Linked DNA regions of Arthrobacter globiformis. The protein of the gene in region 1 interacts with the protein of each later gene in a pairwise test. Links are inferred from orthologs where the notes say so. Each region holds a gene or a part of one and is shown on either strand. Other genes may lie near its edges.

Region 1 (8,775 bases):
GCTGCGAGGACGGGCACAACGTCGAGGTCGAAGAACCTCGGTGCCGTGGTCCAGGCCTGGGCGTGAATGGAGCCCATGAACGAGTAGCCGATTAGGGCTATCCGCAGCTTTCCCGGCTCTGATGTTGTGGACGTCATCGTCCTCCTGTCGAAAAGTAGGCTCGTGCAAATCGGCAGTTAAGCGGTTAACTCGTTGGCCGAGTCCGGCACGGGTTCAATGTGTCGGGGGATGTCGAAACAACTCTGCATGCCGCGGCGAGGGGTTGTCAAGGAAAAAGTTAACCGCTTTACTGGAGTCCTGTCCGGTTTCCCGAGTCTGAACTGAAAGAGGCGTGCCGTGCCCACCATGAGAGACGTTGCGAGGCTGGCGGACGTCTCGATCGCCACGGTGTCGTTTGTCATCAACGACACCAAACCGGTTGCCCCGGCCACCCGCGCCAGGGTTGAGGAGGCCATGCTGCAACTTGGCTATCGCCGGAATGCCCTAGGGCGCGCGCTGGCCAGCAAGCGCACCCGGATCATTGCGCTGCTGTACCCCGCGCTGCAGCGGCGGCTCAGCGAGACCGCCGTGAAGTTCTTCACCAGCGCCACGCAGACGGCGAAGGACCTCGGGTACAACCTTGTGCTGTGGCCCATCAGCAACGACGCCGAAGAGGTTGAGGAGCTCATCTCGAGCGGCTTCATCGACGGTGTCCTGCTCATGGAAGTGCAGCTGGACGATGCGCGGGTGGAGCGGCTGCGGCGTTCCACGTTGCCGTTTGCCCTGATTGGACGGACGCGGCACCCCGAGGAACTGCCGTATGCGGACGTCGACTTTGAGAATTCCATGATCGAGGCCGTCTCCTACCTGGAGGGGCTGGGCCACCGCCGGTTCTGCTTCGTTGACAGCGGCGGGGCCGAGCATGCACTCAGCGGCTACGGCCCCGTGGTGCGGAGCCGGGCGACCTTTGCCGCGGAAGTGGAGCGCCGGGGGCTGGCATCCGTCCACATCTCGTGCGAGGAATCGCCCATATCAGGTCAGGGCGCCGCCGAAAGGCTGCTCGAAACCGCCCCGGACACGACGGCGGTAATCCTCATGAACGACAACGCGTCGTTCGGCTTCATCAACGGCCTGGACAAGCACGGAATCGACGTGCCCGGCGACATGTCGGTCCTGCTGATTGGCTCAACGCCGGACGGGGCCGCGACGACGGATCCTCGGCTGACCGTCCTCACGCTGCCCAGCACGGAGCTGGGACGCATGGGCGTCGAAACGCTCGTGGATCAGCTCGAGGAGCGGGGCGGCCCCATGCGCCAGGCTGTGGTGATCTGCCGTTTCGAGGAAGGACAGTCGACGGGGCCGGCCCAGCGGGCGCCGTCGTCAGCGGCAGGCTGAGCCAGGCGGGCTGAGAACCGGAAGCTCCTAGTCCTCCGGCTCGCCCAGGCCCCGGGCGGCCAGCGCTTCGCCCGTGTGGCGGGCATAGGCAACAGTGGTGATGAACACCGGCAGGACCAGTGCCCTCGGGTTTCGTTCCAGGCCGCGTGCCCGGGCAGAGTCCCGGACGTCTGCGAATGCCCCGGCGATAAAGGGAATGCTCCGCAGCATGATGGCGATGGTCAGTGCAAAGCGTTCGGGGTCCGCGCCGAAGCGCCGGAACGGGCGGGCCAGGGAAACCACGCCGTCAAGCAGCCGGTGCAGCGGCGTTGTGGCGGTCAGCAGGGATGCGGCCACGACGCACAGCAGGATGTTCAGGACGATCCGCGCGGCAACAGGCCCGCCCAGCTGCCACCACTGGAACGCGCCGATGACTAGCAGGATGGGCAGCAGCGGCCGGACCGCACGGAAGAGGCGCACCGCTCCGGCGCCGCTGAGCAGGAACAGCACGCACACCACAAGGAGGGCCGCGGCGGCGAGCCGCCAGTCGACGATCAGGAACGAGGCCATTCCGCAGGCCAGGACGAGCAGGAACTTCAGCCACAGCGGCATGCGGTGGATCAGGGAGGTGCCGGGCACGTAGTTGGCGAGCAGGAAGCCGTGTCCCCTCACCGGAAGTCCCCGCCTGACAGGCTCCGGGCAGAAAGCGAGCGGTATTGCTCGACGGCGGCGGCAGCACCGCCGTCGTACGCTATCCGTCCGGATTCGACCACCAGGATCCGGTCCATGTCCAGGGCCAGCTCCAGGTCATGGGTGGACATGACGATCTGCTGGCTAAGGCCAGAAAGTGTGCGGCGCAGCAGCTCGCGGTTCCGGAGATCCAGCAGCGTGGAGGGCTCATCGAGCACGAGCACGTCAGGTTCCACCGCCAGCACGGAAGCCAGGGCGAGGAGCTGCCGCTCGCCTCCGGAGAGTTCATAGATGCTCTGGTCAGCCAGCGGCAGCAGCCCGAAACGGTCCAGGGCGGCCGTGGCCTGCTCCCGGCGTTCCTTCCCGTGCCGCACCGAACGCCGGAGGGACAGCTCCACATCCTCACGCCCGGTGGGCATGACCAGCTGGGAGAGGGGATCGGTGAAGACGAAGCCCACCTGCTGCCGCACGGCGCGCACATTGCGGACCGTGTCGGCGCCGTTGACGGTCACTGTCCCTGCCGTGGGGGCAACGAGGCCGTTGAGCATTCGGAGGAGCGTCGACTTGCCGGAACCGTTGGCCCCGATCACGCCGATGCGCTCCTCGGTGAGTTCCAGTGATATGTCCTGGAGCAGAACTTTGGGGTCTGTGCGGCCGTCGACGGCCACGCTGACCCCTGCGTTCCTGAGGGAGATGGTGCTCACTGCTGTGCGGAGGCTTCCGGCGTGGCGCGCTGCTCCGTGGTGGACTTCTGCGGGAGCTGCCGGACGCGGCGGACCAGCAGGTCGGGGAAGGCCTTGTGCAGGGCGATGGCCACCGCCACCGCGAGGACATTCTTGATGATGTCACCCGGGTAGAAGGGCAGATCGGCCAGGAAGGCCTTGGAGAAGTCCAGCTTGGCGTTGACCATCATGCCGGCGATGCCCAGGCCGTGGATCAGCACAATGCTGATAACCATGGCGGCCGCGAACAGGAACACGGCACGGAACTTCACCGTGCGGCGGATGACGACGGCGGCCAGCCAGCCCACCGCCGCGGCGGCGAGGGGGAACGCGATGATGTAGCCGGCCGACGGTCCGGCCAGGATTCCCAGCCCGCTGCGGCCGCCGCTGAAAATGGGGAGTCCGGCGAGCCCAAGCAGGGTATGGAGGCCGACGGCGGCGAACGCGCGGCCGGGGCCGAGGGCGAGCCCGGTCAGCATGACGGCGAGCGTCTGGAGCGTAATGGGGACGCCGAGGCCGCCCACCGGGATGGCCGCAACCAGGGCTGACGCGGCCACGAGCGCGGCGAAGACGGCGATGAGTCCGAGGTCGGTGGCGTTCCAGCGGCTGCGCTTTGCCGGCTGCAGGGTGCCGGCGGAATGGGTCTGGGTCATGGGTGGTCCTGTCGAGAGGGTACAAACAATTATCAGCTGGTCTCGACGTTACTGGCCCGGGAAAAGGTGTATTTTGTGGGTCTTCTACAAGCCGGAGGCTCCGGTGCTTGGTCCACGGCACAAATGGCGGCCCTGCGCACCGGTCAAATGGCGGGCGACGCGTCCGGTTACGTGCTCTTGTTGCGGCCGGTAGACTTGTAGGGGCCGTTCTCTCGGCCACACCTCCGGTACCCACTAGGTTCCATTTTCGTTGTGCCGCGGCGTTCCCTGTTGTGAAAGGCCTTACCTGCTTTGATTACCGTCCAGGATCTTGAACTGCGCGCCGGCGCCCGCCTGCTCATGGACCAGGTGAGCTTCCGCATCGACAAGGGTGACAAGATCGGCCTGGTTGGCCGCAATGGCGCCGGTAAGACTACCCTGACCCGCGTTCTTGCCGGCGAGGGCCTCCCGGCCGCCGGCAAGGTAACCCGCAGCGGCGAGATCGGCTACCTGCCGCAGGACCCCCGCACGCCGGACATGGAACAGTTGGCCCGAGACAGGATCCTGTCCGCGCGCGGCCTGGATGTCGTCGTCGGGAAGCTCAAGAAGGCCCACGAGGAAATGGCCAGTGACGACGCGGCAGTCCAGCGCAAGGCCATGAACCGGTACGACCGGCTGGAATCCGAGTTCCTCGCGGGCGGCGGTTATGCGGCCGAAGCGGAAGCGGCGGCCATTTCCTCCAACCTTGCGTTGCCGGACCGCATCCTGAACCAGCCGCTGAAGACGCTCTCCGGCGGCCAGCGCCGCCGCGTGGAGCTTGCCCGGATTTTGTACTCCGGGGCAGAGACCATGCTGCTGGATGAGCCCACGAACCACCTGGACGCAGATTCCATCTCCTGGCTCCGGGACTTCCTGAAGAACCACCAGGGCGGGCTGATCGTGATCAGCCACGACACCGAACTGCTGGAAGCAACCGTGAACAAGGTGTTTCTGCTGGATGCCAACCGCGCCCAGATCGATTTCTACAACATGGACTGGAAGCGCTACCTAACGCAGCGCGAGACCGACGAACGCGCCCGCAAGCGCGAACGGGCCAACGCCGAGAAGAAGGCCCAGGTCCTGATGGACCAGGCCAACAAGATGCGCGCCAAGGCCACCAAGGCCGTCGCCGCGCAGAACATGGCCAAGCGCGCCGAGCGGCTGCTCAGCGGCCTGGAGGCCGTCCGCGAGAACGACCGCGTGGCGGCATTGCGCTTCCCGGACCCGTCCCCCTGCGGCAAGACCCCGCTCACGGCCGAGGGCCTCAGCAAGTCCTACGGTTCGCTGGAGATCTTCACCGACGTGGACCTCGCCATCGACCGCGGCTCCAAGGTGGTCATCCTCGGCCTCAACGGTGCCGGCAAGACCACCCTGCTGCGGATGCTCGCCGGCGTGGACCGCCCGGACACCGGCGACATCGTTCCCGGGCACGGACTCAAGGTGGGCTACTACGCCCAGGAACACGAAACCCTGGACCACGACCGGACAGTCCTCGAAAACATGCGTTCCTCTGCGCCGGATATGAAGGACGCGGAGGTCCGCGGCATCCTGGGCTCGTTCCTGTTCTCCGGTGACGACGTCGACAAGCCCGCCGGAGTGCTCTCCGGCGGTGAGAAGACCCGTCTGGCGCTGGCCACCATCGTGGCCTCCAGCGCGAACGTTCTCCTCCTGGACGAGCCCACCAACAACCTCGACCCTGCCAGCCGCGCCGAGATCCTGGGCGCACTGCGCAACTACACCGGCGCCGTCGTCCTGGTCAGCCACGACGAAGGCGCCGTTGAGGCCCTCAACCCGGAGCGCGTGGTGCTGCTGCCCGACGGCGTTGAGGACCTCTGGAACGAGGACTACCTGGACCTCATCACGCTGGCCTAGTTTCACCGGGGGCTGGCCGGTGTGCCAGCTATCGCTGCCAGGCCTCGCTGAGGCCTTGAAGGTCAGGCCCCCTGATCAGACTGGTTCCATGGAAGCCATTGGGGGGTTCACCGCAGACCGGGCCGGATGGCCTGGTGCCGGTGGGTTGGCTACTGCCGACGGGTTGGCTACTGCCGGCGCCAACGCCCTTCAGAGCCTTCCTGCTGCGGCGGACGTGGTGGACCGCAGCCTTGATCTGCTGACTTCCAGCGCGATCACCGCCGAAGACACGGCGTTGTGGGGTTTCGGGCAGGCCGCGGATTTCGCGGGCCGGGTCGAGCGGCTCTCCCGTCACGTGGAGTTTCTGCAGGTGGTGGCCGCCGGCGCGGTGGACCGGGCCCGCACCGGGGCGCTCACCGGCGCGACGTCACCCCTCGACCCGACCGCTGCCGTCTCCGGTGGCGAGCCGGCTCCGGGGGATGACGGGTCCCGCAACACTGTCGAGTTCCTGCAGGCGAGGCTGAGGATCCCGGCCGGCGAAGCCCGCCGCCGGCTCGGCCTGGCCGGCGCCGTGCTGCCCCGGGCTGGTTTCGGCGGCCAGCAGCTCCCTCCCCGCTACGAAGAACTCGCCGCCGCGATCAGCACCGCCCAGATCAGCTCCCGCGCCGGGACCACCATCACTCTGGCCCTGGACCGGGCCCGGCACCTCACCACCCCGGCCCTCAGCACCGAGATGGAACACGCCCTGACCCGCACCGCCATCGACAACGACGCCGACTTCCTTACCCGGGTCACCAAACACTGGACCGAGGCCATCGACCAGGACGGGACCGAACCCTCCGAAGCAGCCCTCCGCCAAATCCAAGGCGCCTTCATCCGCCGCCCCAAACACGGCCTGCAGCACCTGGAAATCTACGCCACCACCGAACAGTTCGAAACCCTCACCACCGTCATGAACACCGCCACCAACCCCCGCACCCCGGCACCAACTACCGCGACCTCCTCGGCGAACTCCACCAACGACAAGGAGCACTGTGGGCCCAGGGCGCGCGGGGTCCCCGGTCGGCTTATACCGGCCGGACCGGCGACGGCACCGCATTGTTCGGGTTCACCGGCCCGGTGAACCCGGCCACGATCCGCAAAATCGCCTGCGACGCCGACATCATCCCCGTCGTCCTCGGCAGCGAAGGCCGCATCCTGGACATCGGCCGCGCCTCACGGGTCTTCCCGCCCCACATCCCCACCATCATTTGATCCACAAGGAACACTGGCACATCGAAGTCACCGCCGAAGTCCCCTGGTTCAAACCCCCACCAGAACTCGACCCCCACCGCAACAACTACTTCCGCTCACGACCCCAACACGAATGAAACTGGCCCGAGCACTCAGCACCCGAGCCTGGGCGTCTGTATTGCGACACAGCTGGCCGTATCTGATAAAGAACGTGAACTGCCCAGCAGCGCGCCGCTGCAGCGGGGGTTCGCTGTCTTCGAGCCGTACCGCAGCAGTCAGCCTGGTGGTCAGCCTCCGCTTCGGTGGCTAAGCTCGTCCCGCTGTGACATATGCATTCCCAAACCCCATCAGCCGCACTCGAGGAGAGCATCATGAGCGCTACCTACACCTTCGACATCTTTTCCAGCCTCGACGGCTTCGGCTCCCACAACGGAAACTGGGGCGGCTACTGGGGCAAGCAAGGCCCCGAGCTGCTCGAGCACCGCCTCGCCTTATACGGCGAGGAGCAGCGAATGGTCTTCGGGGCCAACACGTACCGGGCGTTCGCGCAGATGCTGGCCGCAAGCACCGAGGAGTCCGAGGTCCGTGACCCCTGGGTCGCACGGATGAGGAACCTGCCGGCAACGGTGGTGTCGACCACGCTGCAAGAACCGCTCGACTGGCCGGACGCAGCTGTCGCGAGTGGCGACGCGGTGGACGTCGTCGCCCGGCTCAAGGAAGAGTCAGCAGTGCCGCTGCGCTCCCACGGCAGCCTGTCGATGAACCGGGCACTGATGGCCGCCGGTCTGGTGGACCGCGTCCAGGTGACTGTCTTCCCCGTGATCACCGGCCAGACCGGGGCGGAGCCGATCTTCCGTGGCGCGGCCGACTTCGACCTCGAGCTGATCGAAACCCGGACGCTCGATGGCCACACCCAAGAGCTCATCTACCGGCCCACCCTGCATGTCTGAATTGAAGGCAACCGGACGCAACACCTACTTCCGCTCACGACGCCAAAGGATTGAGCCGGCCCCCGGCGGCACTCACCGCACGCGTAATGCGTGGGCGTCCGTGATGCGCTGCAGCTCGCCGTAGCTGATGGAGAACATGGAGTGATGGTCGCCGGCTCCGGCCCAGAGCGTTGGGTGCTCTTCGAGCGAGGCATCCAGCAGGGTGCGGATCTTGGCAGGATGGCCCACCGGCGCAACGCCGCCCACCTCCTGGCCGGTGTGGTGCAGCACGAAATCCGGGGCCGCGCGGCGGATCCGTCCGGTGCCCAGCTGGGAGGCGACCAGCCCGACGTCCACTTTCGCGGCGCCGCTGGCGAGGATCAGCAGGGGAGTACCGTCCACTTCGAACACCAGGCTGTTGGTGATTGCCGCAACGTCGCAGCCGAGCGCGTCAGCCGCGGCGGCCGCCGTCGGAACCGCACCGGGAAGAACCGTGACTGTGTCGCGGGCGCCTGCGGCGGTAAGAGCGCGGCGCACGTTGGCCACCGGGTCGGCAAGGATATCCGCACCCCGGTCGTCAGTAGCCTTGGGCATCCAGGATCGCGTCTTCCTCTTCTTCAGCCGTCGGCCGCCTGCGCTTCCGGGGCGCCGGCGGACGACGGCGGGCTCCCGCGGCGGTGTGGGCAGGCTCGCCGTCCAACGCCTCGGCGTCCTCGGCATCCATCGCGGCGTTGCGTGCCTGCTGCCGGGCAGCGTAACCAAAGCCCACGAACATGAGGACGCCGAAGGCAAACCACTGCAGCGAGTAGGACAGGTGCGTTCCCTCGTCCACCGAGGGCATGGGGAACGGCTGTGGCATGTCGGCCACCGGTGGCGTCTCTGACGCGAGCTGCCCGTAGGCCCCTGTCAGGAGCGGATAGCCGAGCTCGGCGGCGTAAGTGGGCAGGTCAATGGAGGCGAGCTGGCCCTCCGGAGCGCCGCGCTGGAGCGTGGGTTCGCTGTGCTTGAGCCGCACTACTGCCGTGATCTGCCCGGACGGCGGCGCCGGAATGGAGTCCGGCCGGCCGGGGGTCTTGTTGCCGATCGGTAGCCAGCCGCGGTCAATCACCACTGTCTCGCCCGACACGAGCTTGAACGGCACCACCACTTCATACCCGGGCTGCCCGTTCAGGGGCCGGTTACGAACGATCCGCTGCCCGTCGACGTCATAGCTGCCCTGGAGCTTGACCTGGGTCCATTCCCTGGACGGATCCAGCTGGTTGAATTCAGCGCGGGCCTGATCAAAGGTGATGGGAGTTGCCGAGTAATTCGACGTTACCCGCTGAA
Region 2 (7,872 bases), 570 kb from region 1 along the record:
CGCCAGGATGCGGCCGTTTGTGGTGCCGGAAACCGACGCGCTTGAGGCAGGGAGTGCCTTCCCGGGCCAGGACGGCTTCCCCGGCCCGGACTCCGGTACGGCACGTCGTCAGGGGCGGCCGGCGCCGATCAAAGTAGACTTGAAGGCAATGAGCACCGTGGATCCGGCCGTACAGGCCGCACAGGAGGACGCCGCCAACGGCATCCCGGAGAATGGCACGTCACCCGCCGCTGAAGCGGCAGAGGATATCGACGTCGGCTCGGAGAGCGCCGAAGCGCGCCGGGCCCGGTTTGAGCGCGACGCCATGCAGTACGTGGACCAGCTGTATTCGGCGGCCATGCGCATGGCGCGGAACCCGGCCGATGCCGAGGACCTCGTGCAGGAGGCGTATACCAAGGCGTTCTCGGCGTTCCATCAGTACAAGCCGGGCACCAACCTGAAGGCCTGGCTGTACCGGATCCTGACGAACACCTACATCAACCTGTACCGGAAGCGGCAGCGGGAACCCCTGCAGTCCAATTCGGACACCATCGAGGACTGGCAGCTTGCCCGTGCCGAGTCCCACACTTCCAGCGGTCTGCGGTCCGCGGAGGCCGAGGCTTTGGACCACCTGCCGGATTCGGACGTCAAGCGGGCCCTGCAGGCCATCCCGGAGGAGTTCCGGCTGGCCGTGTACTTCGCCGACGTCGAGGGCTTCGCGTACAAGGAAATTTCGGACATCATGAACACCCCCATCGGCACTGTGATGTCCCGGCTCCACCGGGGCCGGAAGATGCTGCGGGACATGCTGGCGGACTACGCCGCCGACCGGGGATTCAAGGCTGCTGCAGACGCCACGGCGGCAACGGAAAGCAAGAAACAGGAGAACGCGAAATGAGCGACTGCCAGGGATTGGGCGATTGCGATGACACAAGGATGCAGCGCATCTACGAGTATCTGGACGGAGCTTTGACCCGCAGCGACCTTGCGGAGATCAAGCACCACCTCGATGAGTGTCCGGAATGCGCCCAGCAGTACGATCTTGAGTGCGTCATCCGGAAAGTAGTGAAGCGTTCCTGTACCGAGGCGGCGCCGGAAAACCTTAAGAACGCGATTCTGGAACGGATCCACACCATCCGGCCGGTGGACGCCTGACGGGTTTCCTGACTTAAACGCGATGCCCCCGCTACCTTGCTGGTAGCGGGGGCATCGCGTTTAAGCTTCGGTTCAAGCCGTGGCTTAGGTGTTGGGGCGCTTCCCGTGGTTCGCGCCGCCACGCTTACGGTCACGACGCTTACGTGCACGTTTGCTCATAGCTGGCCTCCTTAATTTCGTTACCCAAAAGAGTTGCCCTCCAGTCTCCCATATCAGGGGACAGGCCGCGAACCGGGAGCGGTGCGGGGGCGCAGGGAGACGCCGCGGCTGCCGGTGCCCAGTAGCGGCTACAGTGAGTTGCGGATCGAGACCCGGGCCTGGTCCAGGACGGTCCGCACCGTTTCCAGGGCCACGGGTGTCATGGGCCGGGCGCTGGTTTGCAGTCGAAGCTCGGCGCGGATGTCATCGCGGAACGCCTGCAGGAGCATCTCCGCTTCCTTTAGCATGCGCTGCCCCTCGGCGGTGTAGCGGCCCTGGCCGGCCAGGTCCGCCGACCTGGCAGCGGTGCGTGCCGCTTCCGCTGTGGCCGCCAGGTCCGCCCGCAGTCCGCGCATGTTGCTGCGGATGTCGGCTCGGAGGTCATCGGCGAGCCGGCGGACGGACGCCGCAATGTCGTTCTCCACGGTCTTCAGCTCCTCGCGCCGGCTGTCCAGTTCAGCCAGGCCCGCCGCGGTGATGCGGTAGTTGGTGCGGCGCCCCTGGGATTCCGTGGCCACCAGGCCTTCCTCCTCAAGCTTGCCGAGGCGCGGATAGATGGTGCCTGCGCTGGGAGAGTAGGTGCCGCCGAACCGGTCGCTGAGCGCCTTGATGAGTTCATACCCGTGCTTCGGGCCTGCCTCGAGGAGTGCCAGCAGATAGAGCCGGAGGGCGCCGTGGGCAAAGACGGGAGGCATCAGAGCGCCTGTTCCGCGGTGGCTGGCGCCTGGCCGTGGAAGATGGACGTCTTCCCGGACACCGAATTGGTCCGGACCAGCATGAGTTTGGCGTCCGGGCCCGAGATGGTCTGTACCTTGCCGCCGGGGTGGCCGTACTTCCGGTCGTCGATGACCACAGGCCCGCTGGCTGACTGGGCCACGATGTCCACGCCGACGTCGTGCGGTACGCGGACGGTCAGGTCCCCGGACACCGAGTTCGCACCGAAGTCATGGGTGAAGCCGTGCAGGTCAAAGCTCATGTCGCCGCTGACAGTGTTGGCCCGGATGTTGGTGAACTGGCCGGACGCCGTGACCTCGCCGGAGACGCTCTTGGCCGTCAGGACGCCGCTGTGGTTGCGGGCGATCACTTCGCCGCTGACTGTGTTGACGTGCAGGTCACCGGAGGTCCCGTCGGCCAGCAGTGATCCCGTGACGGTGCTCAGCCGGGTCCGTCCGTGGACACCCGAGACCAGACCGTCCCCGCTGACAGTGCCCGCCTCGACCTCAACGCCGGCAGGGACGGCGATGCTGATGACCACGGAGTTGTTGCTGCTGTTGTTGACCGAGTTCATCAGGTTTTTGAACCAGCCCTGCGGTCCGTGCAGCTGGTGGCGGATTTCGAGGCGGCCGCCGGTCATGGAGATCGCCAGCGGATCGCCGAGCACCTCCGACACCTCGATGCGGACAACGGCCTCGTCGTGCGTGACGATGTCCAGCCTGCCCCGGACAATGCCCACCTTAAGGTGCGAGACGCCGTCGACATCCATGGTCTGCGGGCCGGTGACGGTCCAGGAATTCTCTTCCATGATTCCCTCCACTTGAGATATATCGTGTCCGTGGAAGCCACGCTAGTCCGCTGCCGCCGTAAGATCAAGATATATCGCGAGTGGGTTTTCCTAGTCCGGGGTGTCCATTCCGAGCCACTGGAACCAGCCCCGGTGCAGCACCAGCCATGCCATCAGCCCGTAGCCCGCCTGCCCGGGCGAGCCACCGTTGGCTGCGAGGTCCTGGCGCCACTGCTCATGGTTCAGCAGCGGTGAAAACGTGTCGACGTAGAGGTGCTTGCGCCGGGTGGTCACGTCGGCAAAGGCTGTGTTCAGCTCGGCGAGGCGGTGGTTCTGCACCGGGTCGAGTGTAGGCGGCGGTCCCACGACGAAGACCTCCAGCCTCTTCTGGGTGGCCGAATCCAGGATGTTGGCGAGATTGAGCCGGCTCCGGGCGGTGGACAGCCCGAACTCAATATCCCGGCCGGAGAGCCCGATGACCAGGCGGTTCTCATGAGAATCGCTGAACCTGCGGCCGGCCTCCTCGAGCCAGCGCGCCGACAGGCCCTCGGTGCCTTCCTGCGGGCACGGAAGGGAAAAGCTCTCCACCGTCATGCCGTCCTGCGGAGTGCGGGCGAGGACCCGGCCCAGCCACCCGAGCGCCCGGGGATCGCCGAGCCCGGCGAGCAGTTCATCTCCAACAGCTGCAATCCGCAGCTTCCTGTCTTCCACTACTACCTCTTCACTTGTTGGGAGGGCGTGTCCCGGATACGGACCGTTTGTATGCCAACACTAAAGGTCCATTAACTCATGCCGATTAAACAGAGCTGCCCGGCTGGAACGGTATGTCACCGTCCGGCCGGGCAGCTGTTCTGCTACTTACGGGCGAAAGCCTGCTTCAGCAGCGCATCCTGCTCCGCAGCGTGGCGCTTCATGGAGCCGGCCGCGGTGGAAGCTGAGGCCGGGCGTGAAACCAGGCGCACCTTCAGGTCCAGGGCGGTCGGCAGGTGCAGACCCATGAACGGCCACGGACCCTGGTTGGCGGGCTCGTCCTGCGCCCACACAACTTCCGCGTTCGGGTACTTGGCCAGTTCGGCTTCGATCTCCGCCTGCGGCAGCGGGTACAGCTGCTCGACGCGGATGATCGCCGTCGACTTGTCGCCCGTCTTCTGCCGCGTGGACAGCAGGTCGTAGTACAGGCGTCCGGAGACCAGGAGTACGCGGTCCACGGCGTCCGCCTGCAGCATCTCGTGTTCACCGATCACCGGGCGGAAACCGCCGGTGGTGAAGTCCTCCACGGACGAGGCAGCGGCCTTGAGGCGCAGCAGCTGCTTCGGCGTGAAGATGATGAGCGGCTTGCGGGGCCGGCTGTAGGCCTGGCGGCGCAGCAGGTGGAAGTGCGACGCCGCCGTCGTCGGGTTGGCGACGATCATGTTTTCCTCGGCACACAGCTGCAGGAAGCGTTCGATGCGGGCCGAGGAGTGGTCCGGGCCCTGTCCCTCGTAGCCGTGCGGAAGCATCAGCACGAGCGACGAGCGCTGGCCCCACTTCTGCTCGGCGGACGAGATGAACTCATCGATGATGGTCTGCGCGCCGTTGACGAAGTCGCCGAATTGCGCTTCCCACAGGACCAGGGCGTCGGGGCGCTCCACAGAGTAGCCGTATTCGAAGCCCATGGCCGCGTATTCGGACAGCAGCGAGTCGTAGATCCAGAGCTTGGCCTGGTTGTCCGACAGGTTGCCGAGCGGCAGCCATTCGTTGCCGTTGGCGCGGTCGTGGAACACAGCGTGGCGCTGGACGAACGTGCCGCGGCGGGAATCCTGGCCGGCAAGGCGTACGGGTACGCCCTCCATGATCAGGGAGCCGAAGGCAGCGATTTCGCCGAAGCCCCAGTCGATGCCGCCTTCACGGGACATCTGTTCACGCTTCTCCAGCAGCTGCTTGAGCTTGGCGTGGACGGTGAAGCCTTCGGGGATCTCCACGTGCGCCTTGCCGATGCGGGCCAGGGTGTCGGCCGAGATCGCCGTCGACGCCGGGGCGTTCGTTCCGATGTCCGACTGCTGTGCCTGGGGACGCTCGATGTCCGATACCGCTGCCGAGTCGGCGGTGATGATCGGAATGGGCGAAGTCTGGGCCGCGTGGGTTTCGGCGAAGACGCGCTCGAGGCGTTCCTGGTAGTCACGGAGCAGCTGCTCGGCTTCTTCCTCGGTGATGTCACCACGGCCGATCAGGGACTCGGTGTAGAGCTTGCGCACGGACCGCTTGGCCTCGATGAGGTTGTACATCAGCGGTTGCGTCATCGAGGGGTCGTCGCCCTCGTTGTGGCCACGGCGGCGGTAGCAGACCATGTCGATGACAACGTCCTTGTGGAACCGCTGGCGGAACTCGTAGGCGAGCTGGCCGATGCGGACAACTGCCTCGGGGTCGTCGCCGTTCACGTGGAACACCGGAGCCTGGATCATCTTGGCGACGTCCGTGGAGTACGTGGACGAACGCGAGGCGGACGGCGCAGTGGTGAAGCCAACCTGGTTGTTTACCACGATGTGGATGGTTCCGCCGGTGCGGTAGCCGCGCAGCTGGGACAGGTTGAGCGTTTCCGCCACAACACCCTGGCCGGCGAAGGCCGCGTCACCGTGGACCATGATTGGCAGCACGGGGAACGACTGCCCCTGGTCCAGGCGGTCCTGCTTGGCGCGGACGATGCCCTCCAGGACCGAATCAACGGCCTCGAGGTGGGAGGGGTTGGCGGCCAGGTAGACCTTGGTCTCCTTGCCGTTGTCCGACGTGAACGTGCCTTCGGTGCCGAGGTGGTACTTGACGTCCCCGGAACCCTGCACGGAGCGCGGATCCTGGGTGCCTTCGAACTCGCGGAACACCTGGGCGTAGGTCTTGCCGGCGATGTTGGTCAGCACGTTCAGGCGGCCGCGGTGGGCCATGCCGATGGCAACCTCGTCCAGTGCGTCGTCGGCAGCGTCAGAGATGATGGCGTCCAGCAGCGGAATCAGCGATTCCCCGCCCTCGAGCGAGAACCGCTTCTGGCCCACGAACTTGGTCTGCAGGAAGGTCTCGAAGGCCTCTGCGGCGTTCAGCTTGGAGACAATGCGCAGCTGCTCGTCGCGGCTCGGCTTGGAGTACGGGTGCTCCAGCTGGTCCTGGAACCACTTGCGCTCGGCCGGGTCCTGAATGTGCATGTATTCGATGCCCGTGGTGCGGCAGTAGGCGTCCCGGAGCACGCCGAGGATGTCGCGGAACTTGAGCATCGGCTTGCCGCCGAAGCCGCCCGTGGGCCACTCGCGGTCGAGGTCCCACAGGGTCAGGCCGTAGGTGAGGACATCGAGGTCGGGGTGCTTGCGCTGGACGTACTCGAGGGGATCGGTGTCCGCCATGAGGTGGCCGCGAACGCGGTAGGAGTGGATCAGCTGCTGGATCCGGGCGACCTTGTTGATCTGGTCGGAGGGGTCCACCTGCAGGTCCGGGCTCCAGCGCACAGGCTCGTACGGAATGCGCAGGGCTTCGAAGATCTCGTCGTAGAAGTCCTGCGCGCCCAGGAGCAGGGAGTGGACGAGCTTGAGGAATTCGCCGCTGCCTGCACCCTGGATGACGCGGTGGTCGTAGGTGGAGGTCAGGGTGAGGATCTTGCTGATGGCGTTCTGGGCGATGATCTTCTCGCTCGCGCCCTGCCATTCGGCCGGGTAGTCGAGGGCGCCGACGCCGATGATGGCTGCCTGGCCCTTCGACAGACGGGGTACGGAGTGTACGGTGCCGATGCCGCCCGGGTTGGTCAGGGACACGGTGGTGCCCGCGTGGTCATCCGCGGTCAGCTTGCCGTTGCGGGCACGCTTGATGAGGTCTTCATAGGTGTGCCAGAACTCCGCAAAGTTCATGGTTTCGGCCTTCTTGATGTTGGGAACCATCAGAAGGCGGGTGCCGTCGGGCTTGGGCATGTCAATGGCGATGCCGAAGTTCACGTGTGCCGGCTGGACCGCCACGGGCTTGCCGTCGACCTCGTCGTAGTACACGTTCATGGACGGGAACTGGGACAGCGCCCGGACAACGGCGTAGCCGATGAGGTGGGTGAAGGAGACCTTGCCGCCGCGTGCGCGGGCCAGGTTGGAGTTGATGACAACCCGGTTGTCGATCAGGAGCTTGGCCGGGACTGCCCTGACACTGGTGGCGGTGGGCACCTCAAGGCTCGTGACCATGTTCGACGCAATGGCCTTGGCCGGTCCGCGGAGAACGGAAACGACGTCCTCCTCGGGGGCGGTGGGAGCCTTGACGTTCTTCGGCAGCTGGGCCGGGATGGGCTGGGCGCCGGTGCCCGCCTCGGTCTTCTTCGAGCCGTCGCGGGCCACCGTTGCCGGAGCCTTCTTGGCGGGTGCGGGCTGGGCGGGGGCTGCTGCCGGCGCCGGTGCCGGTGCTGCCGCAGGCGCCTGGGCCGCGGGAGGAGCGGATGCCGGTGCCTGCGCGGGCGCCGGGGGAGTGACAACGGGCAGTTCGCGGGTAGCCGGATTGGCCGCCGGGGCCGTCACAGCCGGTACGCCGTTGGAAGATGGACCGTTGCCGCTGTCGAATGATTCGAACAGGGGCCACCATTTGGCATCGACCGTATTCTTGTCCTGTTGGTAACGCTCGTACAGTTCGTCAACGAGCCACTCGTTTCCACCAAATTCCTCTGGCAGACGGTGGCTAGGCTGCTCTGGCACTTGAAATACGCCTCTTCCATGAGTTTGATTTCCCTCTGGTCGCCTAAGGTGCCACGGCACAACAATCGAACCAGTTTCTGTGTCCTATGAACCCAGACCCTTGCCAGTCTAGTGACCGTTCCGGCTTAACTGCCAATAAGGGTGACCCAAATCATGTACCGTCCGATTTATGGCGAAATAGCCGTCCAGACGGGCCCCGAACGGTGTCCTATCCATCATGCGCGGGCACCGATTCCGGACGGGCAGGATGAGCAGCTTCAGTCCTCTGTAGCGGCACGTTGCTCCTGTAGACTGCAATCCTTATGGACAGTAAATATAGGTGCCATGGACGGTAGATCCAGGTGCCGGCCTGAGGGC

The links.
Region 2: the proteins of QFZ23_RS13395 (region 1) and QFZ23_RS16135 interact in binary tests that used the Escherichia coli proteins (3 or more experiments, as listed by UniProt). The link is inferred for Arthrobacter globiformis from one-to-one orthologs.

What each region holds. Positions count from the first base shown.
Region 1 is NZ_JAUSZX010000001.1:2,868,847-2,877,621, forward strand. What follows is about bases 3,080-6,008. They hold QFZ23_RS13395 (ABC-F family ATP-binding cassette domain-containing protein), read left to right. Parts: upstream 3,080-3,709; coding sequence 3,710-5,308; downstream 5,309-6,008. Other genes in these bases: QFZ23_RS13390 (biotin transporter BioY), read right to left, coding at 3,080-3,418; QFZ23_RS13400 (DUF222 domain-containing protein), read left to right, coding at 5,397-6,008. Also shown: QFZ23_RS13370 (Gfo/Idh/MocA family protein), read right to left, coding at 1-137; QFZ23_RS13375 (LacI family DNA-binding transcriptional regulator), read left to right, coding at 346-1,374; QFZ23_RS13380 (energy-coupling factor transporter transmembrane component T family protein), read right to left, coding at 1,402-2,025; QFZ23_RS13385 (energy-coupling factor ABC transporter ATP-binding protein), read right to left, coding at 2,022-2,747; more of QFZ23_RS13390, read right to left, coding at 2,744-3,079; more of QFZ23_RS13400, read left to right, coding at 6,009-6,410; QFZ23_RS13405 (hypothetical protein), read left to right, coding at 6,407-6,541; QFZ23_RS13410 (dihydrofolate reductase family protein), read left to right, coding at 6,892-7,470; QFZ23_RS13415 (YbaK/EbsC family protein), read right to left, coding at 7,543-8,043; QFZ23_RS13420 (SURF1 family cytochrome oxidase biogenesis protein), read right to left, coding at 8,027-8,775. UniProt on the Escherichia coli protein: Genetic data indicate it may be involved in ribosome assembly or function.
Region 2 is NZ_JAUSZX010000001.1:3,443,978-3,451,849, reverse strand. Bases 3,488-7,861 are described here. They hold QFZ23_RS16135 (multifunctional oxoglutarate decarboxylase/oxoglutarate dehydrogenase thiamine pyrophosphate-binding subunit/dihydrolipoyllysine-residue succinyltransferase subunit), read right to left. Parts: upstream 7,516-7,861; coding sequence 3,688-7,515; downstream 3,488-3,687. Other genes in these bases: QFZ23_RS16140 (GDSL-type esterase/lipase family protein), read right to left, coding at 3,488-3,544. Also shown: QFZ23_RS16160 (sigma-70 family RNA polymerase sigma factor), read left to right, coding at 149-877; rsrA (mycothiol system anti-sigma-R factor), read left to right, coding at 874-1,134; QFZ23_RS23795 (50S ribosomal protein bL37), read right to left, coding at 1,219-1,293; QFZ23_RS16150 (PadR family transcriptional regulator), read right to left, coding at 1,422-2,027; QFZ23_RS16145 (DUF4097 family beta strand repeat-containing protein), read right to left, coding at 2,027-2,854; more of QFZ23_RS16140, read right to left, coding at 2,945-3,487. UniProt on the Escherichia coli protein: E1 component of the 2-oxoglutarate dehydrogenase (OGDH) complex which catalyzes the decarboxylation of 2-oxoglutarate, the first step in the conversion of 2-oxoglutarate to succinyl-CoA and CO(2).